Regions from separate parts of the Streptomyces fagopyri genome, predicted to be linked through region 2. Evidence: riboswitches for the same ligand, from Rfam matches in the RefSeq annotation. Region 2 holds a riboswitch; each other region holds the start of a gene.
What was found. A riboswitch is a leader RNA that binds a small molecule or an ion and turns the genes downstream of it on or off. The one in region 2 is predicted to bind cobalamin.

Region 1 (10,090 bases), 3.4 Mb from region 2:
GAGGGTGTCGGTGTGGGTGGAGCCGTAGCCGTCGAGCCAGGCCTTGTAGGAACCGGCGTGCGCGGCCTCACCGGTGTCGTTGGTGATGACGCCGCTGGAGGCGGTCCAGGTGGTGTTGCCCGACTCGAAGCCCGGGTTGCCGAGCAGCTGCGCCGAGGAGCAGGTGCCCCCGCCGCCCGAGGACACCGTCCAGGTGAAGGACGCCGAGCCGGAGGCGCCGGTGCTGTCGGTCGCGGTGACGGTGGTGCTGTAGGTGCCGGCGGTGCTCGCGGTGCCGGAGATCAGCCCGGTGGAGCTGTTGATCGACAGCCCGGTCGGCAGGCCGCTCGCGCTGTAGGTGAGGGTCGCGCCCGCGCTGTCGCTCGCCGAGATCTGCAGACCGACGGAGCCGCCGGTGGCGGTGGACTGGTTGCCCGGAGCGGTGACCGTCACCGTGTTGCCGGTGCTGGTGCCGGAGGTGAAGGCGGCGGTGCCGTGGGGGGTGCCCCAGCCGGTCGGGCCGTCGTAGCCGGTGGTCGCGGTGCAGAAGTACGAGGTGCTGCACGAACCGTTGTTGCCGCTGGTCACGTCGTACAGGCTCGACGTGTGGGAGTAGGGGTACTTCGCCGGGTAGTCGGCGCTGCCCGGGGTGCCGGCCAGCGCGTACACACCCGCGATGATCGGCGCCGAGGCGCTCGTACCGCCGTAGACCGCCCAGCCGGAGCCGCCGTAGGTGTCGTAGACGGCCACGCCGGTGGCGGGGTCGGCGACCGCGGAGACATCGGCCTCCATGCGCTTGGCGCACCCGGTGTCGGTCTGCCAGGCCGGCTTGGGGTCGTAGGCGGAGCAGCCGGAGCCGGTGCCCTCGGTGCTGCTGGTCTTCCACACGGACTCGGTCCAGCCGCGGGTGCCGGAGGACGTGGACAGCGCGGTGCCGCCCACGGCGGTCACGTACTGGGAGGTCGCCGGGTACTCGGCGCCGTAGGCCTCGTCACCGGAGGAGACGGTGATCGCGACGCCGGGGTGCTTGAAGTACGAGGTGTCCTCGCCGGTCTGGGAGGACGACTCGCTGCCGCCCCAGCTGTTGGACACGAACTTCGCGCCCAGCGCGACGGCCTCGTTCTCGGCGGTGCCGAGGTTGGCGTCGGTGGGTGACGTGGCCTCCACGAGGATGATGTTGCAGTTCGGGCAGACGGCGCTGACCATGTCGATGTCGAGCGCTTCCTCGCCGGCCCAGCCGCTGTCGTTCGTCGGCAGCGAGGTGGTCGAGCCGGTCTGGCTGACCTGCTTGAAGCAGCCGTTGGCCTTGGTGCAGGCCGACAGGCCGAACTGCGAGCGGTAGGTGGCGAGGTCCGACTCGGCGTTGGGGTCGTTGTAGGCGTCGACCACGGCGACCGTCAGGCCCGAACCGCCCGTCGAGGGCAGGCCGTAGGCGCTGTGCAGGTTGGCCGGGCTGAGACCGGACACCGCGGCGGCGGCGTCGGAGGTGACCGCGGCGGCCAGTTTCTGCTTGATGTCGGTGCGGCGCTGGGCGAAGCAGGCCGCGTGACCGGGCGTCGGGGCGCCGCACAGACGGGTGGTCGGCACCTTCTGGCCCGCCCTGCCCGTCGCGTGGACGGCCTGGGCGGCGGGGGCGGTCAGTGCCTTCGCGTTCTGGGTCACGCGGGAGGTGTGTCCGGTGGCGGGCGCGGTCTGGGCACCGGCGGCCGGGGCCGCCATGAGACCGGCGACGGTGAGCGCGAGGGCGGGGACGGCGGTGGTCAGGAGTCTTCGCAACCGCCGGGCGGGCCTGCTGGAGCGTGTGTCACTCATGGGAGTGCTGCCTCCATCGGTTTGAGGCCGGTGCCGCGCCGGCCCGGGTGGGGCCGTACGCGGTTCCACAGCCGGAAGTGGGGTTCGCGGCGCTGAGCTGAGGTGCGGGCCCGTGACGCGCGTAGCGTGATGCACGCACAGCTTTGTCGTGGGCATGACACAGTGATCGTTCCGGAATGCCACGGTGCGTGACACGGCGGGACGGCCAGAACCTAACCGGCACGGACGGCACACGAACAGTCACGCCCGAAGAACTTTGCCGCTCCATAGGCGGGGATTGGAAAGGGGATTGGCGTGGCTGGGGGCGGACGTGACGAAGCCGGGCCGCGTGCGCGGCCCGGCTCCGTCGGCAGAGGTCCCGTTGCGGAAGCGGTCAGAACTCCTCGTCGAAGCCGACCGAGCCCTCCACGGCGACCTGGTACGCCGAGGGACGGCGCTCGAAGAAGTTGGTCAGCTCCTGGACGCCCTGGAGCTCCATGAAGGAGAAGGGGTTCTCGGAGCCGTAGACCGGGGCGAAGCCGAGCCGCTGGAGGCGCTGGTCGGCGACGCACTCCAGATACTGGCGCATCGACTCGGTGTTCATGCCCGGCAGTCCTTCACCGCACAGGTCGCGCCCGAACTGCAGCTCGGCCTCGACGGCTTCCCGCAGCATGTCGGTGACCTGCTGCCGGAGCTGGTCGTCGAAGAGCTCGGGCTCCTCCTTGCGGACGGTGTCGACCACCTCGAAGGCGAAGGACATGTGCATCGTCTCGTCGCGGAACACCCAGTTGGTGCCCGTCGCCAGACCGTGCAGCAGACCCCGGCTGCGGAACCAGTAGACGTAGGCGAAGGCACCGTAGAAGAACAGACCCTCGATGCACGCGGCGAAGCAGATGAGGTTCAGCAGGAAGCGGCGCCGGTCGGCCTTGGTCTCCAGGCGGTCCAGCTTCTCCACCGAGTCCATCCACTTGAAGCAGAACTCGGCCTTCTCCCTGATGGACGGGATGTTCTCGACGGCCGCGAAGGCCGCCGTCCTGTCCTCGGGGTCGGGCAGATAGGTGTCCAGGAGGGTCAGATAGAACTGGACGTGCACGGCCTCCTCGAACAGCTGGCGCGAGAGGTACAGGCGCGCCTCGGGGGAGTTGATGTGCTTGTACAGCGTCAGGACCAGGTTGTTCGCCACGATCGAGTCGCCCGTCGCGAAGAACGCGACCAGCCGGCCGATCATGTGCTGCTCGCCCTCGGACAGCTTCGCCAGGTCGGCGACGTCCGAGTGGAGGTCGACCTCCTCGACGGTCCAGGTGTTCTTGATGGCGTCCCGGTAGCGCTCGTAGAAGTCCGGGTAGCGCATGGGACGCAGGGTGAGTTCGAAGCCCGGGTCGAGCAGGTTCTTCTCGCTGTTCGGGGTGGACATCACTGACAGGCCTCGCAGGACTCGGGGTTCTCAAGGGAGCAGGCGACGGCGTCGGGGTCGGCGACCTGCTGGAGGGGGATGGTGTTCTCGGGCCTCGCCTGCGCCTGGGCGGCGCGAGCGATGCGGGTCGCCGGACGCGAGCGCAGGTAGTACGTCGTCTTCAGGCCGGACTTCCAGGCGTACGCGTACATCGAGGAGAGCTTGCCGATGGTCGGCGTCTCCAGGAACAGGTTCAGCGACTGGGCCTGGTCCAGGAACGGGGTGCGGGCCGCGGCCATGTCGATGAGACCGCGCTGCGGGATCTCCCACGCCGTGCGGTACAGGTCGCGGACCTCCCGCGGGACCCAGGTGAAGCCCTGCACCGAGCCACCCGACTCGCGCAGCGCCTCCCGGGTCTGCGCGTCCCACATGCCGAGCTTCTTCAGCTCGGCCACCAGGTAGGAGTTGACCTGGAGGAACTCACCGGACAGCGTCTCGCGCTTGAAGAGGTTGGAGACCTGCGGCTCGATGCACTCGTACACGCCCGCGATGGACGCGATCGTCGCGGTGGGCGCGATGGCGAGCAGGAGCGAGTTGCGCATGCCGACCGCGGCGACGCGCTCGCGCAGCGCCGCCCAGCGCTCCGGCCAGTTCAGCTCGACGTCGAAGTGGTCGGGGTGCAGCACACCGCGGGCGGTGCGGGTCTTCTCCCAGGCCGGCAGCGGGCCGCTCCGCTCGGCCAGGTCGGCGGAGGCCTCGTAGGCGGCGAGCATGACGCGCTCGGCGATACGGGTGGACAGCGCGCGGGCGGCGGGCGAGTCGAAGGGCAGCCGCAGCTTGAAGAAGACGTCCTGGAGACCCATCGCGCCGAGGCCGACCGGGCGCCACTTCGCGTTCGACCGGCCCGCCTGCTCGGTCGGATAGAAGTTGATGTCGACGACGCGGTCGAGGAAGGTGACGGCGGTGCGGACCGTCTCGTCCAGCCGTTCCCAGTCGATGTCGCCGGCCGCCGTGTCGACGAACGCGCCGAGGTTGACCGAGCCGAGGTTGCAGACGGCCGTCTCCCCGTCGTCCGTGACCTCCAGGATCTCGGTGCACAGGTTCGAGGAGTGCACGGTGTGGCCCGGCTCCGCCGTCTGGTTGGCCGTGCGGTTGGCGGCGTCCTTGAAGGTCATCCAGCCGTTGCCGGTCTGCGCCAGGGTGCGCATCATGCGCCCGTAGAGGTCGCGGGCCGGGATGGTCTTCTTCGCCAGGCCCTTCGCCTCCGCCGCGCGGTAGGCCGCGTCGAACTCGGCGCCCCACAGGTCGACCAGCTCGGGCACCTCGGAGGGCGAGAAGAGGGACCACGGCGCGTCGCTGTCGACCCGGCGCATGAACTCGTCCGGGATCCAGTGCGCCAGGTTCAGGTTGTGCGTACGGCGGGCGTCCTCACCGGTGTTGTCCCGCAGCTCCAGGAACTCCTCGATGTCGGAGTGCCAGGTCTCCAGGTAGACCGCGGCGGCGCCCTTGCGCCGGCCGCCCTGGTTCACCGCGGCGACCGACGCGTCGAGGGTCTTCAGGAACGGGACGATGCCGTTGGAGTGCCCGTTCGTGCCCCGGATCAGCGAACCGCGCGAGCGGATGCGGGAGTAGGACAGGCCGATGCCGCCCGCGTGCTTCGACAGGCGCGCGACCTGGTGGTAGCGGTCGTAGATGGAGTCCAGCTCGTCCAGCGGGGAGTCGAGGAGGTAGCAGGACGACATCTGGGGGTGCCGCGTACCGGAGTTGAAGAGCGTGGGGGAGGAGGGGAGGTAGTCCAGGCGGCTCATCAGGCCGTAGAGCGCGGCCACTTCGTCGACGGACCGGGCCGTGTCGTCCTCCGCGAGGCCGGACGCCACCCGGAGCATGAAGTGCTGGGGGGTCTCGACGACCTTGCGGGTGATCGGGTGCCGGAGCAGGTAGCGGCTGTGCAGGGTACGCAGGCCGAAGTAGCCGAAGCGGTCGTCGCCCGCGGTGTCGATCAGCGCGTCCAGGCGGGCCGCGTGCAGGTCGACGAAGTCGGCCGTGCGGTCGGCGATCAGGCCCTCGCGCCGGCCCGTGGTGATGGACTCGGAGAACGTCGTGACGCCCTGCGAGGCGGCCTCCTCGGCGATGCCGACCGTCAGCAGCCTGGCGGCCAGCCGCGAGTACACGGGGTCCTCGGAGATGAGGCCCGCGGCCGCCTCGGTGGCCAGCTCGCGCAGCTCCGCCTCGTCCGCGTGCGTGGACCGGCCGCGCAGCGCGGCGGCGGCGACCCGGCCGGGGTCGGCGCCGGGGAGGTCGGCGGTGAAGTCGGTCAAGGTACGCAGCAACGTGGTACCGGGACCGTCCGTCTCCACCGGGGCCCGCTGCGCGGACTCCGCTTCCACCGGGGCCCGCTGGGCGGAAACTGAAACCGGGTCGGCTGGCGCGATGGTCACTTGGGGCACTCCCTCGCTCGGCACGGGGCCTGGCGGAGGGCAGCGGGACACGCGACTCCGTGACGGGTACGCGTGCGTCCACCGGCCCATTCCACGAGGCTCGGACGTCGTAGGCGCCCGGGCCGGCCGGCCCGGGGCACGCTGTCGGCAGGTCCTCGGACTGAAGCCAGTGCGCGAATGCGCACAAGTACACCGTTGCGGGACAGTTCCGGATTCGCACCGGATTCCCCTGCGACGACAGCGAGCATGAGCATACATCTAGTGCCGGGCTGAGGAAGCACCACCACATGTTGTGCCGTGTCGGCTTGGGAGCGCGCTACGGAGTGTGGCTGAGGGCCAACTCGTAGGTGAGGAGGAGGATGTCGTCGAGGTGCGGAACCGGGTTCCAGTCGCGCTCCGGAGCGCGGGTGAAGCCGAGGCGCTCGTAGAGCCGGTGGGCGGTGCGCATGGTGCGCTGGGTGGACAGCACCACGCGCGTACAGCCCCCGGTGGCCCGTGCGCGGTCGACGCAGGCGCCCACGAGAGCGGTGCCCGCACCCCGGCCGCGGGCCTCGCGCGCGACGGCGAGCATCCGGATCTCGGCCTCACCGGGCCCCGCGACGTCGGCCATGGGGCCGCCCCGCGGGACGAAGGTCACGGCGCCGAGTATCCGTTCGCCCTCGACCGCGACGAGCACCTCGGCCGCGGCGGCCCGCCTCGCGACGTCCCGCAGCGCTCCGAGATACGGGTCGCTCTCCCCGTAGTCGAGCAGCCCGTCCCCGAGATAGGCCCGCACGGTGATCTCGCCGACGCCGGGGTACTCCCGCGGCCGCGCCGGCCTGATGACGATGTCCATGCGGAGAGTGTGCGGCAGACGTACGGCGACGGGCCGCCGGATTTCTCTCCGGCGGCCCGCCGCGTGTGCCGCTGTCGTGCGCCCGGTCCGGCCGCTCCCGCCGGGCGGGGCCTAGTGGCCCGCCTCCGCGGTGGCGGGCGGCAGTTCGACCTTGACTCCCGGGTCGCCGGCGTCCGCCGTGTAGTCCTGCGGTGACGTCTCGTCCACGCCGTCCGGGGCCTTGAAGGCGCGCAGGACGAAGGTGAGGACGACGGAGACCACCACGTTCATGACGAACGCCGTCAGGCCGAGGTAGCCGATCTCCCCGATCCCGGGGATCTCCTTCGAGCTGCCGCCGAAGTGCTTCTGTGTCGGCGAGGCGACCCCGTAGGCGGCGAGCGTGCCGTAGAGCATGCCGACCGCCCAGCCCCCGAGCAGCGCCCAGCGGTGGAACCAGCGCGTGAACAGACCGCCGACCAGCGCCGGGAAGGTCTGCAGGATCCAGATGCCGCCCAGGAGCTGGAAGTTGATGGCGACCGTCTTGTCCATCGTCAGGACGAAGACCAGCGCGCCCACCTTCACCAGGAGCGAGACCAGCTTGGAGACCTTCGTCTCCTGCTGCGGGGTCGCGTCCGGCTTGATGAAGTCCTTGTAGATGTTGCGGGTGAAGAGGTTCGCGGCCGCGATGGACATGATGGCCGCGGGGACGAGGGCTCCGATGCCGATCGCCGCGAAGGCCACACCGGCGAACCAGTCCGGGAACATGTCCTCGAAGAGCTGCGGGATGGCGAGCTGGCCGTTGGTGACCTTCACCCCGGCGGCGATCGCCATGAAACCGAGCAGGGCGAGCAGGCCCAGCATCAGGGAGTAGAGGGGCAGGATCGTGGTGTTGCGGCGGATCACCTCACGGCTGCGGCTGGACAGCGTCGCGGTGATCGAGTGCGGGTACATGAACAGGGCGAGCGCGGAGCCGAGCGCCAGGGTGGCGTAGGTCCACTGCCCGGCCTGGGCCGGTACGATCCCGCCCGCGCCGGCCGCGGCGTACTTCTCGCTCGCCGAGTGGAAGATCTCGTCGAACCCGCCCAGCTTGATCGGGATGTAGATGATGGCCACCGCGATCACGATGTAGATCAGGGTGTCCTTCACGAACGCGATCAGTGCGGGCGCGCGCAGGCCGGAGGAGTACGTGTACGCGGCCAGCACGCCGAAGGCGATGAGGAGCGGAAGGTCCTTGACGAACCAGTTGGTGTTCTCGCCGCCGCCGACGCCCATCACGTCCAGCACGGCCTGGATGCCGACCAGTTGGAGCGCGATGTACGGCATGGTCGCGAGGATGCCGGTGACGGCCACGGCGAGGGACAGGCCCTTGGAGCCGAAGCGGCCGCGCACGAAGTCCGACGTCGTCACATAGCCGTGCTTGTGCGAGACGGACCACAGGCGCGGCAGGAACGTGAAGACCAGCGGGTAGACCAGGATCGTGTACGGCACGGCGAAGAAGCCGGCCGCTCCCGCCGCGTAGATCGCGGCCGGTACCGCGACGAAGGTGTACGCCGTGTAGAGGTCGCCGCCGAGCAGGAACCAGGTGACCCAGGTGCCGAACGACCGTCCGCCCAGGCCCCATTCGTCGAGGCTGTGCTCGTTGTCGGCCCTGCGCCAGCGCGCGGCCAGGAAGCCCAGGACCGTGACGGCCGCGAAGAAGAAGATGAAGACGGCGAGTGCCACGCCGTTCACGCCGTCGTTCATGCGTCGGCACCGCCCTTCGTGGTGGCGCGGGCGCGCTGGTCACGCTGCCACAGCTGGTACGCGGTCACGGTGAGCGCGGTCGAGACGAGCACCCACAGCATCTGGTACCAGTAGAAGAACGGGATGCCGATGAAGGCCGGGTCGGTCTTCGCGTAGGAGCCGACCCACAGCATCGCCACGAACGGGGCGATCAGGCAGAGGGCGATCACCACGCGGACCGGTGTCACCGTTCGGTCGGGTCTCACCACCGGTGGTGTCGCTTCCGGCACGTCTGACATGTGCGGCTCCGTCCCCTCGCTGGTCACCTGTGCAACGGGCAGGAAATCTAGGCGACGGTTCCGCTTTATGGAACCCCATCTCCGGTGGGGGATGTGGAGGGTTGGTGTCCGGTGGCGCGGGAGCCCCGCGCATCGCTCCCGACAGGCCTCGCCGGGACCGCTCCTCGCACGTCGGTACGAGGGGTGGCGCGCGGCCCGCGGGGCGTCGGCGGGGCGTCGGACGGCGCGATTCGGCCGGTGCCAGGACCCGGCCGGCCGGCGCCCGGTTCACGCGCCGGTGTCCGGCCGCGGTCAGTCCTGCGGGCGCTTGAGCCTGGCCACGAACTTGTAGCGGTCGCCGCGGTACACCGAGCGCACCCACTCCACCGGTTCACCCTGCCGGTCGATCGAGTGCCGGGACAGCATCAGCATGGGCAGACCGACGTCGGTACCGAGCAGTCCGGCCTCGCGCGGGGTGGCCAGTGAGGTCTCGATGGTCTCCTCGGCCTCCGCGAGGTGGACGTCGTACACCTCGGCGAGCGCGGTGTAGAGCGAGGTGTACTTGACGAGCGACCGGCGCAGGGCGGGGAAGCGTTTCGCGGACAGATGGGTCGTCTCTATGGCCATCGGCTCACCACTGGCCAGACGCAGCCGCTCGATGCGCAGCACCCGGCCGCCGGAGGAGATGTCGAGCAGTTCCGCGAGGGTCTCGTCGGCGGTGATGTAGCCGATGTCCAGGAGCTGCGAGGTGGGTTCGAGGCCCTGGGCCCGCATGTCCTCGGTGTACGAGGTGAGCTGGAGCGCCTGGGAGACCTTCGGCTTGGCGACGAAGGTGCCCTTGCCCTGGATGCGTTCGAGACGGCCCTCGACGACGAGTTCCTGGAGAGCCTGGCGCACGGTCGTACGCGAGGTGTCGAACTCGGCGGCGAGCGTGCGCTCGGGCGGCACCGGCGTGCCGGGCGGCAGGGTGTCCGTCATGTCGAGCAGGTGCTTCTTGAGGCGGTAGTACTTGGGCACGCGCGCGGTACGGATGGGGGCCCCACCCTCGTTCTCCGCACTGCTGACGTCGGTGCTCATGCTCTGCCTTCCCGGCTCCGGGTGCCGAAGCGACCGGCATCCCGCCGGTCACGGCTCACATCGTGGCACGGCTTCGTGTGTGAGTGTCTCCCGCACGCTCCGTGATCCCCTCTATATACCGTCGGGGTACCTGCTGGTCTAGTCCATCGTGCGCGCGAGGTTCCTGAACAGCCCTGCCGTTTATGCCACTTACCTACTTAAAGGTCCTTGCATATGTAGGTCCGATAACGGACGGTCGGCCGGGCTTACACACCCTTGACACCCCTCTAGGTCTAGGCCAAGCTCCCCGTACTGGTCTACACCATTGGTCCAGGTCCCAGCCCCACGGGCAGTAATCGGCAGCGATTCGGCGTGTGTCACCGCGGTGGGCAGGGGGGTTTATGGCATCCCTGAGGAGGGTGACGTGAAGCGGAAGCTGGCAGCTGCGATCGGTATCGCGGGCATGATGGTCTCCATCGCGGCGTGCGGGGACAGTGACAACAAGTCCGGGGGGTCGGACAAGGGCGCGGACGCCAAGGAACTGACCGTCTGGCTCACCGTGGACGCCCAGAACAACTGGCCCGAGCTGGTCAAGGCCGCGGACGCGGCGGTGAAGGCG
Region 2 (10,090 bases):
TGCCGCCGGTGAAATGCGGGACGAGTCCGTTCACGGCGCCGAGGAGGGTGGACTTGCCGACGCCGGTGTGGCCGACGACGAGGCAGAGTTCGCCCTCCTCCACCGTGAGGTCGACCTCGCGCAGGGCGGGTTCGGTCGCGTCGTCGTAGTGGACGGTGACCTGGTCGAAAGTGATCACGTCGCGTCGGCTTTCTGGGTGTGCCGCTGTTCGGGGCGTGGACCGGTTGCGGCGGCGGGCGGCGGGGAGAGGAATCCCGCCGTGCCCGCGAGCAGGATCGCGACGGTCGGCACCCACGGCAGGGACGGCCACGTCAACGGGTAGATGGAGGGGTTGAGTTCGGCCGCGTCGTACCCGAGGTTGCTGAACAGCAGCGCCGCCGAAAGCACGCCGCTGCCCGCGACCGCCCACTCCGGCAGTCGCCACGGGTCGGGACGGTAGGTGGTGCGGGTGACCCTGCGGCCCCCGATGCGCAGGCCCCCAACGCACAACACGGCGCCCGACGCCATGGCGGGCAGGCCGAGGAACCACGGCGCGGTCGCGTCGAGAAGGCCGTAGGCGCCGGCACACAGTCCGCACATGCCGAGCAGCATGAGTGCTCCGGTGAGGCGGCGGGAGCGGTGCGTGGCGCTGCCCGCTCTGCCGTATCCGCGCGAGTCCATGGCGGCGGCCAGGCGCAGGGAGCGTTCGAGGGCGTCCTCCAGGACGGGTACCACGATGCCGCGCAGCGCCGCGAAACCTCTGTTGCGCCCGGCGCGGAGCCTGCGGGCCCGGGAGACGCGCTGCACGCTCTGGACGAGTTGGGGTGCCACGCTGACCGCGACGGTCACGGCGACGCCGAGTTCGTACAGGGCGCCGGGCAGAACGCGCAGTGCCCGCTTGGGGTTGGCCAGGGTGTTGGCGGCGCCGATACAGCACAGCATGCAGGCCAGGCGCAGTCCGTCGGCAGCGGCGGACAGCACGGCTTCCAGGGAGACCGGGCCGCCGATCTGAATGCCCGCGTACCAGTCCGGGGTGCGGATGTGGGGCAGCGAGAAGAGGAAGTGGTCGCGGGGGGTGATGCCGGTGGCGAAGACGGCCCGGAAGACGACCCGGATCGCGACGACCGTGAGCGCCATGTACAGGTAGTACTTGAAGCCTCGGGCCCAAGGCGCTTCGGTGCGGCGGGCGGTGACGACGTAGCCGAGCACGGCCAGGACGAGGAACAGCAGCAGCGGGTTGGCGGTGCGGCTGACGGCCGTTGCCAGCGCGAGCGCCCAGATCCACCAGGCGAGCGGGTGCAGGGTGCGGGGCAGGCGGCGGCCGCCCGTGTCCGGTGCGGGACCGGACACGGGCGGGGTCGCCTTCACGGTGGTGCGTTCCACGGCGGTCACTCGGTGCGGCGGCGCCGGCGCGCGACGAACACCGCCGCTCCGCCGACGACCACCACGAGGGACAGACCCGCGGCCACCGGCAGCAGGGAACCGGTGTCGTGTGCCACGTCCGCGGCGGGCGCGGCGTTGACGATCCGGGTGTGCGCGCTCGCCGTGGCGGACGGTACGGCCGCGCCGGAGGCGCTCGGCGAGCTGCCCGGACTCACGCTCGCACTCGGTGACGCGGCCTTGCTGGGCTTGGTGGACGGTTTCTTCGGCGTGTGCTTCGGATCCGGCTTGGCCTTGGCCGTTTTGGTGGGCTCGGGCTTCGGCTGCCCTTCGGGCGCGGGACCGGTGTCGACGCCCGGCGGCACGGCGGGAGCCTTGGCCGTGGAGGCGGGCTTCCCGGCGTCGCCCTGCGGACGGGTGTTCCGGGCGCGCAGCTGATCGGGGGTGATTTTCGGCCGACCCTCGGTGCCCTCGACGTTGGTGCCGCCGAAGATCCACAGGTCGACGCTGCCGGGCTTCGGCTTGTAGAGCATCGCTCCGAGCTGGCTGTACTGCCAGTCGCGGGATCCGGGGTCGGCGTGCCAGTACGACCAGTACGCGGAGGCGGGCGGGGTCAGAACACAGCTGTCCTCGCCCGCCGTCGGGTACTGCTTTCCCCCCTTGTATCCGCTGTAGCCGATGCGGCAGATGAAGGCCGGGCCGTCGTGCCCGGTGCCGGTGGTGCGCCAGCCGCCCTGGTTGAGCAGCTCGTACCCGGTCGTCGGCGTCGTGCCGCAGGAGCGCAGGATGGGACCGCCCCAGTGGCTGAAGTCGACAGCCAGGACCGTTCCCGACGAGGCGGTGCAGCGGCCCATGGGCTGCGGGTCCGCGGCGGCCGGGGCGCCGGTCGCACCGAGGGCGGCGACGGCGAGCCCCAGCGCGGCCGCTGCGCGGGCCACCGTACGGGCAATGGACGACGAGATCACGGGCGACCTCCCATGTCGGCACGGCGGCGGGCGGCGACGACGGTGCGCCAGCCGGCGAGAACGAGGATCAGGGCGATGCCGGCCAGCGCGCTGACCTGGGCACCGGTGGAGGCGAGCACGCCGCCCCCCGTGCCCCCGGTGCCACCGGCGGAGCCGGCCGTGTCCCCCGGGGTGATGATCTCCGGGAGGCTGCCGCTGGGACTTGGGGTGGGCTGCGCGGACGTGCCGCTGAGGTCGCGTACCAGGACACCGAAGGAGATGCCCGTCGCACCGCCGACGGCTTGGGTGGAGGCCCGCAGGTCGGATCCGCGCTGGCCGTCCTTGGCCACGTTGAAGCCGCCGTCGGCGTTCTGCTGTCCGGCGAGGAACTTGCGCGCCTCGGTGATCTCGGCACGGTAGGACTCGGCATCCAGGGACAGTCCCTGCACCGCGAGCGCGGCCGAGTTCACCGAGTCGCCCGCGGCGCCGGGGAAGCCTCCGCCGGCCAGCTGCTTCGAGGCGATCCAGTCGAGGGCCTTGTCCACGGCCTTGTCCGCCGTGTCTCCGCCGACCAGGTCCAGGGTCATGGCGGCCATGACGGTGGAGTCCACGTCGAAGTCGTTCGTGGACGGGATCAGGCTCGGCCAGGCGCCGTTGTCGTGCTGAAGGCTCTCCAGGTAGGCGATCGGTTCCTCGGCTGCCGTCTTCTCGCCGGCGCGGAGCTGCGCCATCACGGCGAGGGACTGGGAGAACACCGAAGGGGCGTAGGTGTAGGCGCCCTTGGCGGCACAGGAACGGTCGGGCGCGGTGCTCGGCTTCGTGCAGACGGCCCTGTCCAAGGCGTCGATGAGGTCCTGTCCGCCGAAGTCGCGCGGGTCACGGCCCACCGCCTCGGCGAGGAGAGCGGTCTTCCCGATGGATCCGCCCGCCGCGTAGGGGGTGCCGCTGCCGGTCCAGTCCTGCACCGTGCGGCCCTCGCCGTCCTTGCCGCCCTTGTCGAGGAAGTCGACGATGCCGCGCAGCTTGGCGTTGTTCAGGCCGGTGGCGGCGAGCGCGTAGGCACCGTCGATGGTCAGCCCGAAGTCCGCGCGGGAGGAGCCGGTTCCGGTGGTGTAGTACTGGCCCTGCCGGAGGTTGGCGGCGCTGGTGAGGTAGGCGACGCCCTTCTTCAGGTCGGGGCCGTCACCTGGCGCCGGGCCGGTGGGCTGCTGGGAGGTGGGGGGTTCGCTGGTGGGCGGCTCGGTGGGGTCGCTGCTCTTGGTGGTGAGGGTGACCAGGCTGGTGCCCGCCCCGGCGAGGACCGCAGGCGGGGTCGGGTAGAGGGCGGGGTCGGTGGCTCCCTCCTCGAACCCGAAACCACCGCCGACGAGTTGCTGCCGCGACAGCCAGCCGACCGCCGAGTCGGCGCGGCCGGTGTCACCGAGGGCCCGCAGTGCCTGGGCGGCGTAGGCGGTCGCGGCGACGCTGCCGGTGGTGGCGCCGGTGTAGCCGGGGAACGAGCCGTCCTCGCGCTGGGCCTTCTTCAGGTATACGCGGGCTTCGGCGACTTCGTCATCGTGACCACCGGCCTTCTGCAGGACGAGCGCCACGAGACCGGTGGTGGCCGGGTCTCCGTCGCAGTACTCGCCGGGCCGGATGAGGATGCTGGTGACGCCGCCGTCCTTGCACTGGACCTGGGTGAGGCGTTCGACGGTGTCGGCCGGGGGCGTCACGCCGGCGCGCAGCAGGGCCAGAACGGACAGGGCCTGGCCGTCGGCATAGGTCGCGTTGCGGAAGTCTCCCTTTGCGGTGCAGCCCGGGGTGGCTTCACCGGATTCGGGGCCCGCGGCGCAGACGTTCTTCTTCAGGTCGCCGATCAGGTCGTGGCCGCCGAAGCCGGTCGGGTCCTGGCCGGTGATCTCGGCGAGGAGGGCGAGTCGGGCGGCGGCGGTGGCGTCGGGGGCCTCGTCCTTGCCCGCGAGGTAGGCGTAATCATCGGTGTGGGCGGCGAGGAACGCCGCGATCTTGCTGACGGTTGCGTCTTTCCTGTCGGCGGCGGCCAGGGCGTACGCCGTCTCCGTGGTGAGCAGGTGGTTCGGCGTGTCGGCGCCGTCGTCGACGATGCGCTCACCGTCGACGAGACTGCCCTTCAGCCATGCGCCGGCCGCCGCCAGGTCGACGTCGCCCGGGGCGCCGGTGGGCGTGTTCCCCGGGTCCGGGGTGTCGGTGCCGCCGGCGCGTACGTCGTCCGGAGTGAACGTGGGCTGTCCGGTGCTGCCGCCGATGTCGGTGCCGCCGTACACCCAGGCGTCGACGTCTCCGTCCCCCAGCTTGCGGTCCATCGCGCCGTACTGGCTGTAGGTCCAGTCGTCCTGTCCCGGGGAGGCGGTCCAGTACGACCAGTAGGCGGTGGCCGGTGGGGTGAGGACGCAGTCGTCCTTGTCCGGAGTCGGATACTGGGTGCCGGAGTTGAAGGAACCGGCGCCGATGCGGCAGATGAAGGCCGGGCCGTCGTGCTCGGTCCCGGTCGTATTGAAGCCGCCCTCGTGCAGCAGGTCGTAGCCGGTCGTCGGGGTGGTGTCGCAACCGCGTTCCACCGGTCCGCCGAAGGGACCGAAGTCGACGGCGACGACGGCGCCCTTGGTCGCGGTGCAGTCCCCGAGAGGATCCGCCGCCGCGGGAGACACCATGAGGAAGGTCAACCCGGAGGCCGCGAGCACGAGCAGTGCCGTCGCTGCGGACAGCACGGGTATGCGTCTCTTCCCCGAACGCCGGTCTGTGCGCTTGTCGGTCCCCACCACGGCCCCCGGCCCCTTGTCGTGTGCCGGCAAGGATTCCGAGCGTGGTCAAAGGCTCTCACCGAACACGGTGTCACCGCGGTGAGAGCTGGTCGAACCACGCCGTAGTCCTCGACGGCGTTTGTCCCTGAACATCAGGCTCCAGGTGTTCCGGCTCGCCCGGTCGTTGCCGGGCCTACGGTTGCGGGTCAGCGCCGGCGTTCGACCGGCTTCCCCTGGAGTTGAGTACGTATCAGCCGGAATTGAACACCGAGTCAAAGAGAGCGTCAAGGTGGAGGCACCGGATTGCGCACGGTGCCCGGAGGCTCGGCCCGAGTGTGTCTGGCGGGTGGCGGGCCCGTCGGGTAGCGTCCTGCGCTGCCATGTGGGGGAACCTGGTGCGAATCCGGGGCTGACGCGCAACGGTGTGGGACGGCGAGGGGCCGTTCCGAGCCCGAACACCCATACGGCGAGCTCTTTTTGGAAGCCGATCCACGCGTTTGGACGGCGGCCCGAACCCGCCGCTTCCTCAGTGGTTCACGCGGGGCCGGCCGGCGTCCCTCATCCCAGGAGCAGGCCATGTCCCGTCATGTGAAAATCCGTCGTGCCACGCTCACGACGGCCGCCGCCCTCGGCGCCCTCGTCCTCACCGCTCTTCCCGCGGCGGCGACGTCGACCCCCGCTCAGATCGCCACATCGAAGACGAACGGTGTGACGTATCTCAAGTCGCTCCAGGCCGCGGATGGTTCGTACGCGGGGTCCGGATTGTCCAACGAGTGGGCCTTCAGCGCCTTCGCCAGCGCCGGAACCGCGGCGGTGGATGTGACGCCGGGCGGCGACGCAAGCAAGAACGCGAGAACCGTCTACCGGAACCTGTTGGCGACCTCCGCGTGGCCGTCGGCCACCCCCGTAGTGACCGACTACGAGCGGGCCACCCTGAACGGATACGCGGCAGGCATCGACCCGGCCCGCGTCTCCGCCTCCCGTAACCTGGTCGCCGACATCTACAGCTATTGGCAGACCGCGGAGGCCGGCTACTTCGGTCCGTCCGCCAACTTCAACGGAACCGTCTTCGCGGCCCTGGCCCTCAACGGCGCCAAGACGCAGGCCGGTGGGCAGCGAATCCCCCAGTCCCTGCGCGACTCGATGATCGCCCGGCTGCGCGCCAACCAGCACAACGACGGCGGCTGGAACTACAGCAAGGCCGAAGGCAACGCGACCCAACTCGCCGCAACCAGCGACATCGACATGACCGGCGCCGCGATGGCCGCGCTGTGCGTCTCCGGGGTCCCCAACACGGACACCGACATCGTCCAGGCCAAGACGTTCCTCAAGGGCAAACTGGTCGCGGGCAGCGGCGCGTTCAACTCCATGTTCGGAGTCAACACGGACTCCAACGGCTGGGCCGTCTCGGGACTCAACGCCTGCGGCATCAACCCGCAGACCGGTGACTTCCTCACTTCCATGGGCAAGACACCCGTCGATTTCCTGATTGCCCAGCAGTTCAACCCGGGCGGCGGCTTCAAGTACCTGCCGAGTGACACGACCCCGTCGGCGTACGCGTCGGTCGACGGTCTGCGGGCCGTCGCGGGCGGCGGTTTCACCGCCACCCCGCCGACCCCCGTAACCTCGGGCGCACCGCAGTGGGTCGGCCAGAGCACCTTCACCTCGGGCACGGCGACGAAGCTGGCGCTGACCGTCGACGACGGCGCGGGCGGCCTCAAGGTGTGCTCGGTGTCCCTCACCCCTACCGGCACGACGACGACACTCGGCGCTGTGCTCGACGCCGCGACGAGCGCAGCCACACCCGCGGGCTGCGTCACGGGCGTGACGCCCTCATCCGGCACCGGCACGATCACCACGGTCAACGGCAAGGCCAACAGCGGCTCCAACACCTGGAAGGTCAGCGTCGACGGCTCCTCCTTCGCCGCGGCCACCCGCCAGCAGGTGATCAACGTCGGCGACACGATCGCGGTGCGCTGGGGCGCCTGACCGGTCCGATCGCGTCGGAACCGGCCGGAGGCGCCGACCAGGTGCTTCCGGCCGGCCCGGCCGTGTGGGTGCCATGCCGCACGGGGCGCCAAGCCCTCAATCGGCGCGGGACGCAGCACACGGCGGCGCACCGCCTACAGTCGCCGCATGCGTATCGTCTCCTTGCTGCCCGCCGCGACCGATATCGTCGCCGAACTGGGCCTGCTGGGAGCTCTGGTCGGCCGCACCCACGAATGCGACTGGCCACCGGAGGCGGTGGCGTCCATCCCGGTCGTGACCGGCGCCCGGTTCACCCCCGATGACCTCACCAGCCGCGAGATCTCGGAGGCCGTCGGCGGCTCGGCACACTCCGGATCCTCTCTCTACACGCTCGACACCGGAGCGCTCGCGGCACTGCGCCCCGACGTCCTGCTCACTCAGGACCTGTGTGCCGTGTGCGCCGTCTCCTACGAGAAGGTCAGCAGCGCCGTTCGCCTCCTCGACGCCGACACGCGTGTCCTGAGCCTGGAACCCCGCACCCTCCAGGACGTCCTGCGGTGCCTGGTCACCGTCGGCGACCTCCTCGGCGTCCGCGAGCGGGCCGAACGACACACGGCGGAGCTGTCGGCCCGGCTGGCCACGGTGGCCCGGCTGACCTCGGGCCGGCCGCGCCCCCGCGTCGTCGCCGTCGAATGGCTCGACCCGCTGTGGCCGGCGGGTCACTGGGTGCCGGAGCAGATCACCCATGCCGGCGGCGAACCGCTCCTGGCCTCACCGGGTGAACACACCAAGCCGATGACGTGGGACGACGTCCGGGCAGCGCATCCGGACGTCGTCCTCGTCATGCCCTGCGGGTCCGCACCCGAACGCACGCTGCGCGAATCCGATCTGCTCACCTCGCTGCCCGGATGGAGCGAACTGCCGGCCGTCCGGACCGGCAGGGTGTGGGTCCTGGACGGCCCCGCGTACTTCAACCGCCCCGGACCGCGCGTGGTCCGCGGGGTGGAGGTGCTGGCCCACGTACTGCACGGGGTGCGGGCCGGGGAGCCCGTGACAGCTGCCGAGGCCCGGCCTTTCTAGAGTGCCTTCCAGGTAAAGGCGACCTTGTCGCCGGCCTGAATCTCGAACTGGCAGCCGGCGACTGGGGTGGGAGTGCCGTTGACCGAGATGTTCCAGTACGCCGACGAGCCTCCGCTCACGTTCTTGATGGTGTCGACCGAGTAGTCGTCGAACGACGCGTAGGAGGTCACCAAGGCGCGACGTCCTGTTCGCGAGGTGGGAATGTGGCTCACCCACCTGAGCCAAAGGGCCTGGAGTTGTTGGCCGCGTCGTCTCAGGCGAGGACGTACTGTTCAGCGGCGTCCTGGACGGCGTGGGCGATGGTGCGGAGCTGCTGGACGAACCAGGGCTTGGCCGTTGTGCACGGAGGGCTGTCGTTGGGGAGTCGCCGTGTGAACTCCGCGTGGGCGGTGTCCTGTCGAAGCGTGGTCCCTCTCGACACGTCATGTGGCACTTACGGCTTGACCGACGAGGTGATCGGCGATCCGGCAGGGGCTGCGGAGTCCGGCACCCCCGCGTAGTCGGGCAGCTCGACGCCGTTGATCGCGCGCCCGACCAGCTCCGTGAACCATTCACCGGCGAAATCGGGGCGCGGCTCGGCGTCTGGCCCGGGGAGGTCGCGACTGCGGGCGTTCAACCGGCCGATCTCCTGGTTGGCCTCGACGAACGAGCGCATCCGCGCCTCGTAGCGGGCGAACCCGGCCTCGGGGTCCCATCCGGCAGCCGCCAGCTCTCCGGCCAGCAGGTAGGCACCGACCAGTGCCAGCCCGGTGCCCTGCCCGGACATCGGCGACGAGCTGAACGCCGCGTCCCCGAGCAACCCCACCCGTCCACTCGACCAGCGGTCCATCACCACCTGGGCGATCTGGTCGAGGTAGAAGTCCGGAGTGTCGTCCAGGTGCGCGAGGATGTCCGGGGTCAACCAGCCCAGGCCCGCCATCCGCTCCCGCAGCAGGACCTTCTGGGCCGCGACGTCACGGTGGTCGACGTCGAAGTCAGCCGAGGCGAAGTAGAACATGGCCATCGCCCGGGTAGCGTCCTGGATGGGCCGCAGGAGAGCGGAGCGCCCGGACTCCTGATCCTGGTACTCCAGCAGCCAGCGGTCCAGCCCGAACTCGTTGGGCACACTGTAGAAGGCCAGCGCGTGCCCGAGGTGGCGGAGGAACCGCTCATGCGGCCCGAAGACCATCGCTCGCAGCTCCGAGTGCAGCCCGTCTGCCCCGACCACCAAGTCGAAGCGCCGCCGGTTGCCGCCCGCGAAGACCACGTCGACCCCGTCCGCGTCCTGCGCGAGCTCGGCGATTCGGTCGCCGAAGACGTACTCGACGCCGTCGCGTGTGTCGTCGTAGAGCACCTGGGACAGGTCCCCGCGCAGGATCTCGATGTCCGCGATGAACCCGTCGCCACCGTCGTCGTCGGCACGGAAGGTCTCCAGCACATGCCCGTCCGCGTCCATGGTGTGGGCGCCGGCGGTGTCGGTGCACGCCGCGCGCACCGCCGGGTCCAACCCCATGCGCCCGATGACCTCCCTGGCGACCCCGCGCGCGTCCACCGCCTGCCCGCCGGGCCGCAGCTCGGGAGCCCGCTCCACCACGGTCACCTCGGCCCCCCACCGGCGCAGCCAGTGGGCCAGCGCGGGTCCCGCGATGCTCGCCCCCGCCACCAACACCCTGGGACCGCTCACCCGCGTCCCCTGCCCGCCCGTCCGGATCGCGTGCCCCTGGTCGGAGTCGTCGACGCTCATCACAACCTCCATCTGCATCCTCCCGCGCTGGAACGTCCCCAGCACAGGCCCACCGCTGTCGGTGTATCCAGCCGTATCGACCACGGATCCGCACGGAACTCATCGGTCACGGCAGACATCGATGAGAAACGCCAACTCCGATGAGACTCACATCTACCCAGACTGGTGCAAACCAGGGCTCGCCGGATCTGCGCATAACACAGTGAGACTCTGAAAGGGCCAGTGAGAACGGACACCCGGTGCGGCAGCGGCTCAGA
Region 3 (10,090 bases), 8.7 Mb from region 2:
CGTGGACGTCGGCCCGCTGTTCCAGACCCCGGCCGAGGTGGCACGGCAGGCCGTCGAGGCCGACGTGCACATCGTCGGGGTGTCCTCGCTGGCCGCCGGACACCTCACCCTGGTCCCGGCGCTGCGCGAGCAACTGGCCGAGGAGGGGCGCGAGGACATCATGATCGTGGTGGGCGGGGTGATTCCGCCTCAGGACGTGCCGACCCTGCTGGAGATGGGCGCGGCGGCCGTCTTCCCGCCGGGCACGGTGATCCCGGACGCGGCGTACGACCTGGTGGAACGGCTGGCCACCGGTCTCGGACACGGCTGAGGCCCATGGCGATCGACCTCGACTCCTATGTGAAGGGCGTGCTCGACGGGAAGCGTGCGTATATCGCACGGGCCATCACCCTCGTCGAGTCGACCCGGGCCGACCACCGTCCCCTGGCGCAGGCCCTGCTGACCCAGTTGCTGCCACACGGCGGCAGGGCCCGGCGCATCGGCATCACCGGAGTGCCCGGTGTGGGCAAGTCGACCTTCATCGACGCCCTCGGCACGATGCTCACCTCGCTCGGGCACCGGGTCGCGGTGCTCGCCGTCGACCCCTCGTCGAGCCGTACGGGCGGTTCGATCCTGGGTGACAAGACCCGTATGGAGCGTCTGGCGGTGGACCCCGCCGCCTTCGTACGTCCCTCCCCCACCGCGGGCACCCTCGGCGGGGTGGCGAAGGCGACGCGCGAGTCGATGGTGGTGATGGAGGCCGCGGGCTACGACGTGATCCTGGTGGAGACGGTCGGCGTCGGCCAGTCGGAGACCGCGGTGGCGAACATGGTCGACTCCTTCCTGCTGCTCACGCTGGCCCGCACCGGCGACCAGTTGCAGGGCATCAAGAAGGGGGTCCTGGAGCTCGCGGACGTGATCACCGTGAACAAGGCGGACGGACCGCACGAGCGCGACGCGCGTTCCGCGGCACGGGAGTTGGCGGGCGCCCTTCGTCTGATGCACCCGGTGGACGCGGCCTGGACTCCCCCCGTGCTGAGTTGCAGCGCCCGCGAGTCGACCGGCCTGGACACCGTCTGGGAACGTCTCGAACAGCACCGCGTCCTGCTGGACTCGACCGGCCGCCTCACCGCCAAACGCCGCGACCAGCAGGTCGACTGGACCTGGACGATGGTCCGCGACGAGCTCCTCGGCCGGCTGCACGCGGATCCTGCGGTACGAGCCCTCACGCCCGCCCTCGAACAGCAGGTCAGGGACGGGGATGTGACGGCCACGCTGGCGGCGGAGCGCATCCTGGGCGTGTTCGGCGGCGCGGTGAACTGACCCGGCGCCGCACGGCCCGTCCACGACGGGACCCGGCACCGTGTCCCCGAGGCGGACACGGCGCCCGCCCGTGCGGGCCCCTGGTCACGCCCTGCCGGGGAGCGGGCACCGCGGCCGGTGTCCCATGTCACCGTCCGCGATGTGAGCCGCTCCCTCCACGGGACCGCGTCGCACCCTAGGGTGGTCGGTGCAGCTGGTTCGCCCCGTCCGCCAGGCGGGATGCGTCGTAAGAGGGAACCCGGTGGGAATCCGGGACTGCCCCGCAGCGGTGAGTGGGAACGAACGCCGTCATACGCACTGGGTCCGACCGGGTCCGGGAAGCGACGGCCAGTAGGTGGACGCCCTTCGGGGAATCCGTGCCCGCGAGTCCGAAGACCTGCCCGTTGCCCGCGCGCGACCGTTCGCGCGCGGACATCCCGGTGACCTCGTGGGCGGGTCGGCGTACATACCGGCGGACGGCCGCGCCTCGCGGCGCGGGCGGATCCCGGCCGGTTCGTCACCCCTTCGCGCTCACGTCCCGTCGCCGGGATCTCAGGGAGACATCTCGCGAAGGAGATTTCCGTGACAGCCAAGCCCGCAGCCGCGGCAGCACGGGCCACCGTGTACGGCTACCCCCGCCAAGGTCCGGACCGTGAGCTGAAGAAGGCGATCGAGGGCTACTGGAAGGGCCGGACCACCGCCGACGCCCTCCGGGAGACCGCCTCCGGACTGCGCCGGTCGAACTGGCGGGACCTGGCGGAGTCCGGCATCCACGAGGTGCCCACCGGCGACTTCTCGTACTACGACCACGTCCTCGACACCAGTGTCATGGTCGGTGCCGTCCCCGAGCGGCACCGCAAGGCCGTCGAAGCCGACCCGCTCGACGGGTACTTCGCGATGGCGCGCGGCACCCAGGACGTGGCGCCGCTGGAGATGACCAAGTGGTTCGACACCAACTATCACTACCTGGTGCCGGAGTTGGGTCCGGACACGGTGTTCAGGACGGACTCCGCCCAGCAGGTCGGGCAACTCAGGGAGGCGATCGCCCTCGGTCTCGCGGCCCGGCCGGTCCTCGTCGGTCCGGTCACCTATCTCCTGCTGGCCAAGCCGGCCCCCGGGGTCGCCGCGGACTTCGAGCCGCTGACCCTGCTGGACCGGCTGCTGCCCGTGTACGCCGAGGTGCTCGCCGACCTGCGCGCGGCGGGAGCCGACTGGGTGCAGCTCGACGAGCCCGCCCTAGTCCAGGACCGTACGCAGGCCGAACTCGACGCCACCGCACGTGCCTACCGCGGTCTCGGCACGCTGACCGACCGGCCGAAGCTGCTGATCGCCTCCTACTTCGACCGGCTCGGCGACGCGCTGCCCGTCCTGGCCAAGGCGCCGGTGGACGGTCTCGCCATGGACTTCACCGGCGCGGCGGCCGCCAACCTCGACGCCCTGGCCGCCGTCGGCGGACTACCCGGAAAGCGCCTGGTGGCCGGCGTGGTCGACGGCCGCAACATCTGGGTCGCCGACCTGGAGAGGTCGCTCGGCACCCTCGGCACCCTGCTCGGGCTCGCCGGCCGGGTGGACGTCTCCGCCTCCTGCTCGCTCGTGCACGTTCCGCTCGACGCGTCCGTCGAGCGGGACATCGACCCGCAGATCCTGCGCTGGCTCGCCTTCGCCCGCCAGAAGACGGCGGAGATCTCCGTCCTCGCCAGGGGCCTCGCCCGGGGAACCGACACCATCGCCGCCGAACTGGCCGCCAACCGGGCCGACCTCGCGTCCCGTGCGGCCTCCGCGATCACCCGTGACAGCGCCGTACGGGCCAGGACGGCCGCGGTCACCGACGCCGACGGCCACCGCTCCCTGCCGTACGCAGAGCGGGCCGGCGCCCAGCGCGCCCGCCTCGGTCTGCCGCTGCTGCCGACCACCACCATCGGGTCGTTCCCGCAGACCGCGCGCGTGCGCACGGCCCGCGCCGACCTGCGGAGCCGCCGGATCGACGTCGACGGGTACGAGGAGCGCGTCAGGAACGAGATCCGACAGGTGATCTCCTTCCAGGAGGAGGCCGGTCTCGACGTACTGGTGCACGGCGAACCCGAACGCAACGACATGGTGCAGTACTTCGCCGAACAGCTGACGGGTTACCTCGCCACGCGGCACGGGTGGGTCCAGTCGTACGGCACCCGCTACGTCCGCCCGCCGGTCCTGGCCGGCGACATCTCACGGCCCGGACCGATGACCGTGCGCTGGACGACGTACGCCCAGTCGCTCACCGCCAGGCCGGTCAAGGGGATGCTCACCGGACCGGTGACCATGCTCGCGTGGTCCTTCGTCCGTGACGACCAGCCCCTTGGCGACACCGCCCGCCAGGTCGCCCTGGCCCTGCGCGACGAGGTCGACGACCTGGAGGCGGCCGGGACCCCGGTCATCCAGGTCGACGAACCCGCGCTGCGCGAGACACTGCCCCTGCGCGCCGCCGACCGCCCCGCCTACCTGGACTGGGCCACCGAGGCGTTCCGGCTCACCACCGGCGGCGTCCGGCCGGACACCCAGATCCACACCCACATGTGCTACGCGGAGTTCGGCGACATCGTGCAGGCCATCGACGACCTCGACGCGGACGTCATCAGCCTGGAGGCGGCCCGGTCCCACATGCAGGTCGCCCGCGAACTCGCCGGTCACGGCTATCCGCGTGAGGCCGGACCCGGTGTGTACGACATCCACTCACCCCGCGTACCGAGCGCACAGGAGGCCGCGGAACTGCTGCGTACCGGCCTGGAGGCGATCCCGCCCGAGCGGCTGTGGGTCAATCCCGACTGCGGCCTGAAGACCCGTGCCTGGCCGGAGGTGCGGGCGGCACTGGAGAACCTGGTGGCGGCCGCCCGTGAGGTCCGGGGCGACCTGGCACCGCCGGTCTCCTGAGACCGGCGTGGCCGGGGCGGACCACCGGCTCGGTCCGCCCCGGCCACGTCCGCCGCTCCCGCGGGCGGTCGTCCGCGAGCGCCGGTCCCCACCGGCCCGTTCACGAACCGGCCGGTCCCCACCGGCCCGTTCACGAACCGGTGTCGAGGGCGCGGGGCCGCTGCTCGACGGTCGTGACCTCGCCGCGCCGGGTGAGGACGTCGTTCACGAGCGTGTGGTGCGGGGTCGGTGTCGGGATCGGCGCGGGCGTCGGACAGGAAGGTGACCTCGTGGTCGAGGTCGGCTGCCCGCAGGGCGGTGGACAGGACGACGCCGCCCGTGGCGATGCCGGCCAGGACGAGGTGACCGAGCTGGAGATCCCTCACGAGGAGGGCTGTGCGGGGGACGGTCCGCGCTCTCGTTCAGGTGTGCCGGGAGCCATCCGTGGTCTATGACGCCCTCGGCGCATCGGCCGAGGTGTCCTTGTCCGTCGCGCGGCCGAGTGTGCGGTCGAAGGCGGTCAGCAGGAGGTAGAGCACGCCCGCGCCGAACATGACCCAGGCGAGGTGGTGCATGCCGCCGGTGTCGGCGCGCCGCCCGAAGGAGGCGGCCGTCGTGGAGGAGGCGACCATCGAGCCGACGTAGGCGAAGGTGCGCAGCAGGCCGGCCGATGACGCGGTCCGCTCGGGATCCGCCTGGAAGTACACGGAGTTCTGCAGGGCCAGGCTGTTCAGTCCCTGGGGGACGCCGAAGACGAGCGCGACGAGAACCAGCGTCCAGACGGGGCTGTCCCGGGTGAGCGTCAGCATCACCACACAGGCGACGATCTGCCCCACCCCGCCGACGAGCAGCTTGCCGCGCACACCCTCGCGCCGCCCGGACACGATCGAGACACCGATGGCCACCAGGAACATGGGGATCTGCGCCAGCCCCGCGTGCAGGGGCGAGAGCCCGAAGCCCTCTTCCGTCCACTGGGTGAACCCGTAGAGGAAGGCGTAGGAGACGGTGTAGGCGACCAGCGCGCGCCCGTAGGTGGCCAGTAGCGGCGTGTTGCCGCCCAACACCCGCAGATCGATGAACGGGGTCGCGGCCCGTAGCTCCCGCACCGCGAACGCGGCGCTCGCGGCGATGACGGTCACCAGCAGGTACCAGTCGCGCAGGTGCGGGTTCATCAGGAACAGCAGCAGCGCGACGAGCGTCACGGCGAACAGCGCCATGCCGGCCAGGTCGAGCTGGGTCGCGAGGCGTCCGCGCCGCGGGGATTCCCCGGTACCGGACTCCACGGGCAGCCGGAACAGGCCCAGCAGCACGGCCGCGACAGCCAGCGGCACGTTCAGCGCGAAGGTCGCGCGCCAGCCGCCCAGAGCGATCAGGAGGCCGCCGAGGAGCGGGCCGATCACGGCGATGGTCTGGTTGGTGACCGCCAGGGCGGTCAGTACCCCACCCGGGCTGTCCCGCCCGGTGCGCCTGGCCTCGCTGCGCAGCAGCGCCATCGCGGCGGGATATCCGGCGCAGGTGCCGAAGCCGAGGAGGACGCGCGAGGCGATCAGCACCCCCAGGTTCGGCGCCAGGGTGCCGACGACACCGGCGACGCCGACGAGGCTCGTGCTCACGAGGAAGAGCCTGCGCGGCCCGAAGACGTCGATGAGGCGGCCGACGACGGGCTGCCCCAGAGCGGTGGCCAGGTAGAGGGCGGAGACCAGCCACGCGGTCTGCGAGGGAGGCGCGCCCAACGCGTCGCCGATGGGTATGAGCGAGACGGCGATGATCGTGGAGTTGACCGGGTTCAGGACGGAACCCAGCATCATCGGCGGCAGCAGCCGCCGGTCGAAGCCCGCCGTCGCCGTCGTGCCCCGCTCCTCCGTCCTCGGGTCACTCATGGGTGAGGCGCTCCAGTACCGTCATGGCGGCCATCACGGTCCGTCGTTCCTCCTCCGTGCACTGCTCCTGCAGCCGGCCGGCAAGCCACTCCTGCCGGACCTGCCGTCCCTCCTCCACCCGCCGGTACCCCTCCTCGGTCAGCGCGATCAGCAGACGGCGCCGGTCGTCGGGGTCGGGTCGCCGTTCCACCAGTCCGAGGGCCGTCAGCGACGCGACCGTCGTGGTCATCGACTGGTGCCGCACCCCCTCGGCCGCGGCGAGCTCACTCGCCGTGACGCCCCGCTCGCCGGAGAGCCGGGTGAGGACGGACGCCTGCCCCAGGGTGATGTCCTCGGATTCGGCGGCGTTCAGGATGCGGCGCCGCAGGCGGCTGATGACCGTACGGACCTGTCGCGAGGCCTGCACCGCCGAGGGCGACAGAGGGGGGCTCTCATGCATGCGTCCCACAGTAGAACCCGCAGCTTTAGTTGTACAGTTTCAGCTGTACAATTTGACACTGTGAAGGAGGGACCCGGCCCGGACATCGGCCGCGGAGGGAGTGCGTCCGAGATGCGGCCACGCTCCTGGAGGCGGAGAGTTGAGACATGTCACAGCCATTGGTGCCACCGGGCGAAACCCCTCCGGTCGAGGGCTCGATCGCCGAGGCACATCAGGAACGGCCGGACGGCGGGATCTGGGAGCATCCCCTTTGGTGGCTCGGGCTGATCGTCATCGGGTCGATCATCGTGGCGGCCTATTTCGCCGCTCGCATCATCGGCTTCTGAGGTCACCGGGATCCGCCCCGCGCGGAGCGCCCCAGGTCGGTTCGGGCGCTCCGGATCGCGATGTCCGCGTGGCTGACGTGCGGGCACGCGCCGGCCGTCCACACCTCCCGCTCCGTTCCCCGCGCCCCTCACCCGGGCGGCGGACCGCGGGTGCGACCGCTTACGCGAGCACTCGCCCGGGGGCGACGCCATGGGCCGGGACATCCACTCCTCCCTCGGCGTGAAGAGCCGCCGGAGGCCCACAGGGGATGCGCATCATGACATCCGAACCCGACTGTTTCTTCTGCGACTCGGCTCTCGGCACGAGTGCCGCACGCCGGAGCGTGCGCAGCTGTCTCAGTCAGTGGCATGTCGAAAGGCTCGCCGACGACGCCGCCCTCGTCCTCAGCGAACTGTTGTCCAACGCTCTGCGCCACGGCGCGCCGCCCGTCCGGGTCTCCGTCACCCTTCGGCGCACACGCCAGAACGGCCCCACCGTGCACATCGAGGTGGCGGACGCCGGCCACACCCTCAACTACGGTTTCAGCGAGTCCCGTTGGGGACACCCCGCCCACACGATGGACGAGAACGGCAGGGGTCTGCGTCTCGTCGACGCGCTCTCCTGTCGCTGGGGCGACGAGCCGACACCGCAGGGTCACACGGTCTGGGCCGATCTCGCCTGAGCGGCGGGGCCAGGACGTCATGGCCGCCGCGGCGACGGACCGCCGCAGTCATCGACGGCAAGGGGCGCGCGCCTCGATCGCGTGGACAGCGCCGACTCTCGGCCCGGTCGACCTCGCGGTCCCGGCCGGGGCACGTCGCACGGCCCGAGCGCGGCTCCGTGGCCCGGAGCGTGCCGGACGGGCTCGGGAAGGCCTCAGAGCCATGGCCCCGCCGGCTCCGGGGCCGTCCGGTGACGACAGCCCCGGGCGCGCCGTACGTTCAGGCGGTCGGCGCAGGGAACAGCAGGCAACTGCTGGTGGCGTGGGCGAGCAGCCGGTCGGCGGAGTCGAACAGCTCGGCCTGGGCCAGCGCGGTGCGGCGGCCGCCGTTCAGGACGGTGCCCACGGCGCGGACCTTGCCGGTGTCCACCGTGATCGGCCGCAGGAACTTCACGGTCAGGTCGAGCGAGGTGTAGGCCATGCCCTGCGGAAGCGTCGTCTGGACGGCGCACCCCGCCGCGGAGTCGAGCAGGGTCGCGTAGATCCCGCCGTGGACGCTTCCGATGGGGTTGTAGTGCTCCTCGCCGGGCTCCAGCGAGAACACCGCGTGCCCGTGTTCGACCTCTTCGAGCACGAACCCGATGGTGGCGCCGATGGGAGGACCGGGCAGCCTGCCGGCGATCATCGCGCGCAGGAAGTCGAGTCCGCTGGCGCGCCCGACCTCGGAGGCCGAGACCGACGGGTCTTCCCACTCGTACGTACGTGACCGGCCCATGCCTGCGCTCCTCATCTGACTGCGTAGATCGAAGCTAGCCGTGGCCGCCGCTGACTGTCAACGACGAAGCCAGCTCGCCTATGATGCGGGTATGGAGTGGCTCGAGGTGAGCACGGAGAACTGCACGGTCCAGCGCACGCTCGACCTGGTGGGCGAGAAGTGGACGCTGCTGATCCTGCGTGACGCCTTCAACGGCGTCCGCCGGTTCGACGACTTCCGCCGTCACATGGGGCTTTCGGAGGCGGTCCTGGCCGGCCGGCTCCGCACACTGGTCACGTCCGGGATCCTGCGGACCGAGCCCTACCGGGAAGCGGGCAGCCGCACGCGACACGAATACCGTCTGACCCGCAAGGGGCGGGACCTGTGGCCCGTCCTGGTGGCACTCAGACAATGGGGTGAGGCGTACGTGGCGGATCCCGAGGGCCCGATTCTCGACATCCGGCACAGCGGGTGCGGGGCTCCGGTGCGGGTCGTGGTCGAGTGCGCCGACGAACACGTGGCGCTCACCCCGGTCGAGGTCACGGCCCTGCCCGGACCGGGCGCGCGCGCCCTCATGCCCGAGTGATGCCGGGTGACGGGCGCGACCGTGGTCCGTCCGTGCCGACGCCCCGTCAGCGGAAGCCGTGCGCCCATGTCGGGCCATGACCCGGATCCGGGTTCCTGTCCTTCGCCGAGGCTCCCGGAAGACCGCGTTCCGTAGGGCGGAGACCGGGCTTCATTGGCCGCTTCGGCCGCTGCGGCGCCGTCAGGATCGGGCGCCGTACCGACCAGGGACCGGGGGCGGGACCCGGCGGCGGCGCTGAGCGGCGCCGCGCCATCGGGCGCGGGGTCACTTCACCGCGGCTCGGCGAACCGTTCGCCACGGTCGTGGTTGGTCGGTCCGGAAACGGCGCGCCTGGCCCGAGGAGCGGGCATCCCGCGCGTGTCGTGCCGGTCGGCCCGGCTTTCACCCCTGTGCACGGCTCGCTTCCGGGACCGCCCGTGCCCGCGGAGTCTGCACTCCGCGGGCACGGGCGTTCTACCCTGCCGTCGGTCAGGCGGGGGTGATGTTCTCGGCCTGGGGGCCCTTCTGGCCCTGGGTCACGTCGAACGTGACGGCCTGGCCCTCCTGGAGCTCACGGAAGCCACTCGAGTTGATGTTCGAGTAGTGCGCGAAGACGTCGGGACCGCCGCCGTCCTGCGCGATGAAGCCGAAGCCCTTTTCCGAGTTGAACCACTTCACGGTTCCGGTGGCCATGTCAATGCCTCTCAGTCGATTTCGGATCCGCACCGCGCGGATCCGGAGGTGATCGCCCTGGTCCTCAGGCACTGCACAGCAAAAAGCCCGCACCGGAGCGCGGGCAGGTACTGCGAACCACGACATCTGCGAGCGACGCTACACGGCGAATCCGCCGACCACCAGAGAGCAACGGCCATCAGGAAACAGAGACGCCTCCGCCCGGCCCGGCAAAGGCCCGCAGTTCGGGCCGTTTCACACCGGGGGGTGACCGCCGAACGATGGGCGGCACGACCCGCCGCGCCGGCCGCCGCCACCCGTCGCGCACCCCCGGCGGGTGAGCGAGCCTGGCGCGTGCGCACGCGTCCGCGTCCTCCCGGCGACCGCGCGGCGGGACGACCGCGGCCGAGCGGTTCAGCGGGACGGCCTCGCCCGAGCGGTTCAGTCGCGGCCCGAGCGGTTCAGGAGGGCGCGCCGGTCAGGATCTCCACCTTGCCGGTGTCGAGCGAGTAGTAGGCGCCGACCACCGCCAGAGCGCCCTTCTTCACGAGCGGGGCGAGGTCCTTGTTGGAGCGCAGGTCCTCCGCGGTCAGCTTGACCTGGGCGCGGGCCATGGTCTCCACAGGGTCGGACCCGCCTTCCCTGG

Region 1: linked by a shared signal. The riboswitch ahead of GFH48_RS14670 (ribonucleoside-diphosphate reductase subunit alpha) and the one ahead of GFH48_RS00065 (prenyltransferase/squalene oxidase repeat-containing protein) in region 2 are both predicted to bind cobalamin.
Region 3: linked by a shared signal. The riboswitch ahead of metE (5-methyltetrahydropteroyltriglutamate--homocysteine S-methyltransferase) and the one ahead of GFH48_RS00065 (prenyltransferase/squalene oxidase repeat-containing protein) in region 2 are both predicted to bind cobalamin.

What each region holds. Positions count from the first base shown of each region.
Region 1 is NZ_CP045643.1:3,441,421-3,451,510, reverse strand. Features, by position in the region: gene GFH48_RS14680 (putative Ig domain-containing protein) at 1-1,791, opposite strand, end outside; gene GFH48_RS14675 (ribonucleotide-diphosphate reductase subunit beta) at 2,165-3,184, opposite strand; gene GFH48_RS14670 (ribonucleoside-diphosphate reductase subunit alpha) at 3,184-5,601, opposite strand; cobalamin riboswitch at 5,731-5,855, opposite strand; gene GFH48_RS14665 (GNAT family N-acetyltransferase) at 5,918-6,436, opposite strand; gene mctP (monocarboxylate uptake permease MctP) at 6,548-8,158, opposite strand; gene GFH48_RS14655 (DUF3311 domain-containing protein) at 8,155-8,436, opposite strand; gene GFH48_RS14650 (GntR family transcriptional regulator) at 8,728-9,492, opposite strand; gene GFH48_RS14645 (extracellular solute-binding protein) at 9,896-10,090, shown strand, end outside.
Region 2 is NZ_CP045643.1:11,763-21,852, forward strand. Features, by position in the region: gene GFH48_RS00045 (ABC transporter ATP-binding protein) at 1-178, opposite strand, end outside; gene GFH48_RS00050 (energy-coupling factor transporter transmembrane component T) at 175-1,371, opposite strand; gene GFH48_RS00055 (hypothetical protein) at 1,368-2,324, opposite strand; gene GFH48_RS00060 (prenyltransferase/squalene oxidase repeat-containing protein) at 2,321-4,972, opposite strand; cobalamin riboswitch at 5,406-5,543, shown strand; gene GFH48_RS00065 (prenyltransferase/squalene oxidase repeat-containing protein) at 5,639-7,051, shown strand; gene GFH48_RS00070 (cobalamin-binding protein) at 7,199-8,110, shown strand; partial or broken gene GFH48_RS00075 (DUF4430 domain-containing protein) at 8,107-8,277, opposite strand; gene GFH48_RS00080 (hypothetical protein) at 8,364-8,531, opposite strand; gene GFH48_RS00085 (FAD-dependent monooxygenase) at 8,544-9,833, opposite strand.
Region 3 is NZ_CP045643.1:8,674,119-8,684,208, reverse strand. Features, by position in the region: gene scpA (methylmalonyl-CoA mutase) at 1-310, shown strand, start outside; gene meaB (methylmalonyl Co-A mutase-associated GTPase MeaB) at 316-1,302, shown strand; cobalamin riboswitch at 1,480-1,700, shown strand; gene metE (5-methyltetrahydropteroyltriglutamate--homocysteine S-methyltransferase) at 1,864-4,188, shown strand; partial or broken gene GFH48_RS39565 (cysteine hydrolase) at 4,461-4,553, opposite strand; gene GFH48_RS37520 (MFS transporter) at 4,617-6,047, opposite strand; gene GFH48_RS37515 (MarR family winged helix-turn-helix transcriptional regulator) at 6,040-6,486, opposite strand; gene GFH48_RS37510 (DUF6480 family protein) at 6,633-6,812, shown strand; gene GFH48_RS37505 (ATP-binding protein) at 7,070-7,474, shown strand; gene GFH48_RS37500 (PaaI family thioesterase) at 7,734-8,228, opposite strand; gene GFH48_RS37495 (winged helix-turn-helix transcriptional regulator) at 8,320-8,793, shown strand; gene GFH48_RS37490 (cold-shock protein) at 9,262-9,465, opposite strand; gene GFH48_RS37485 (carbonic anhydrase) at 9,906-10,090, opposite strand, start outside.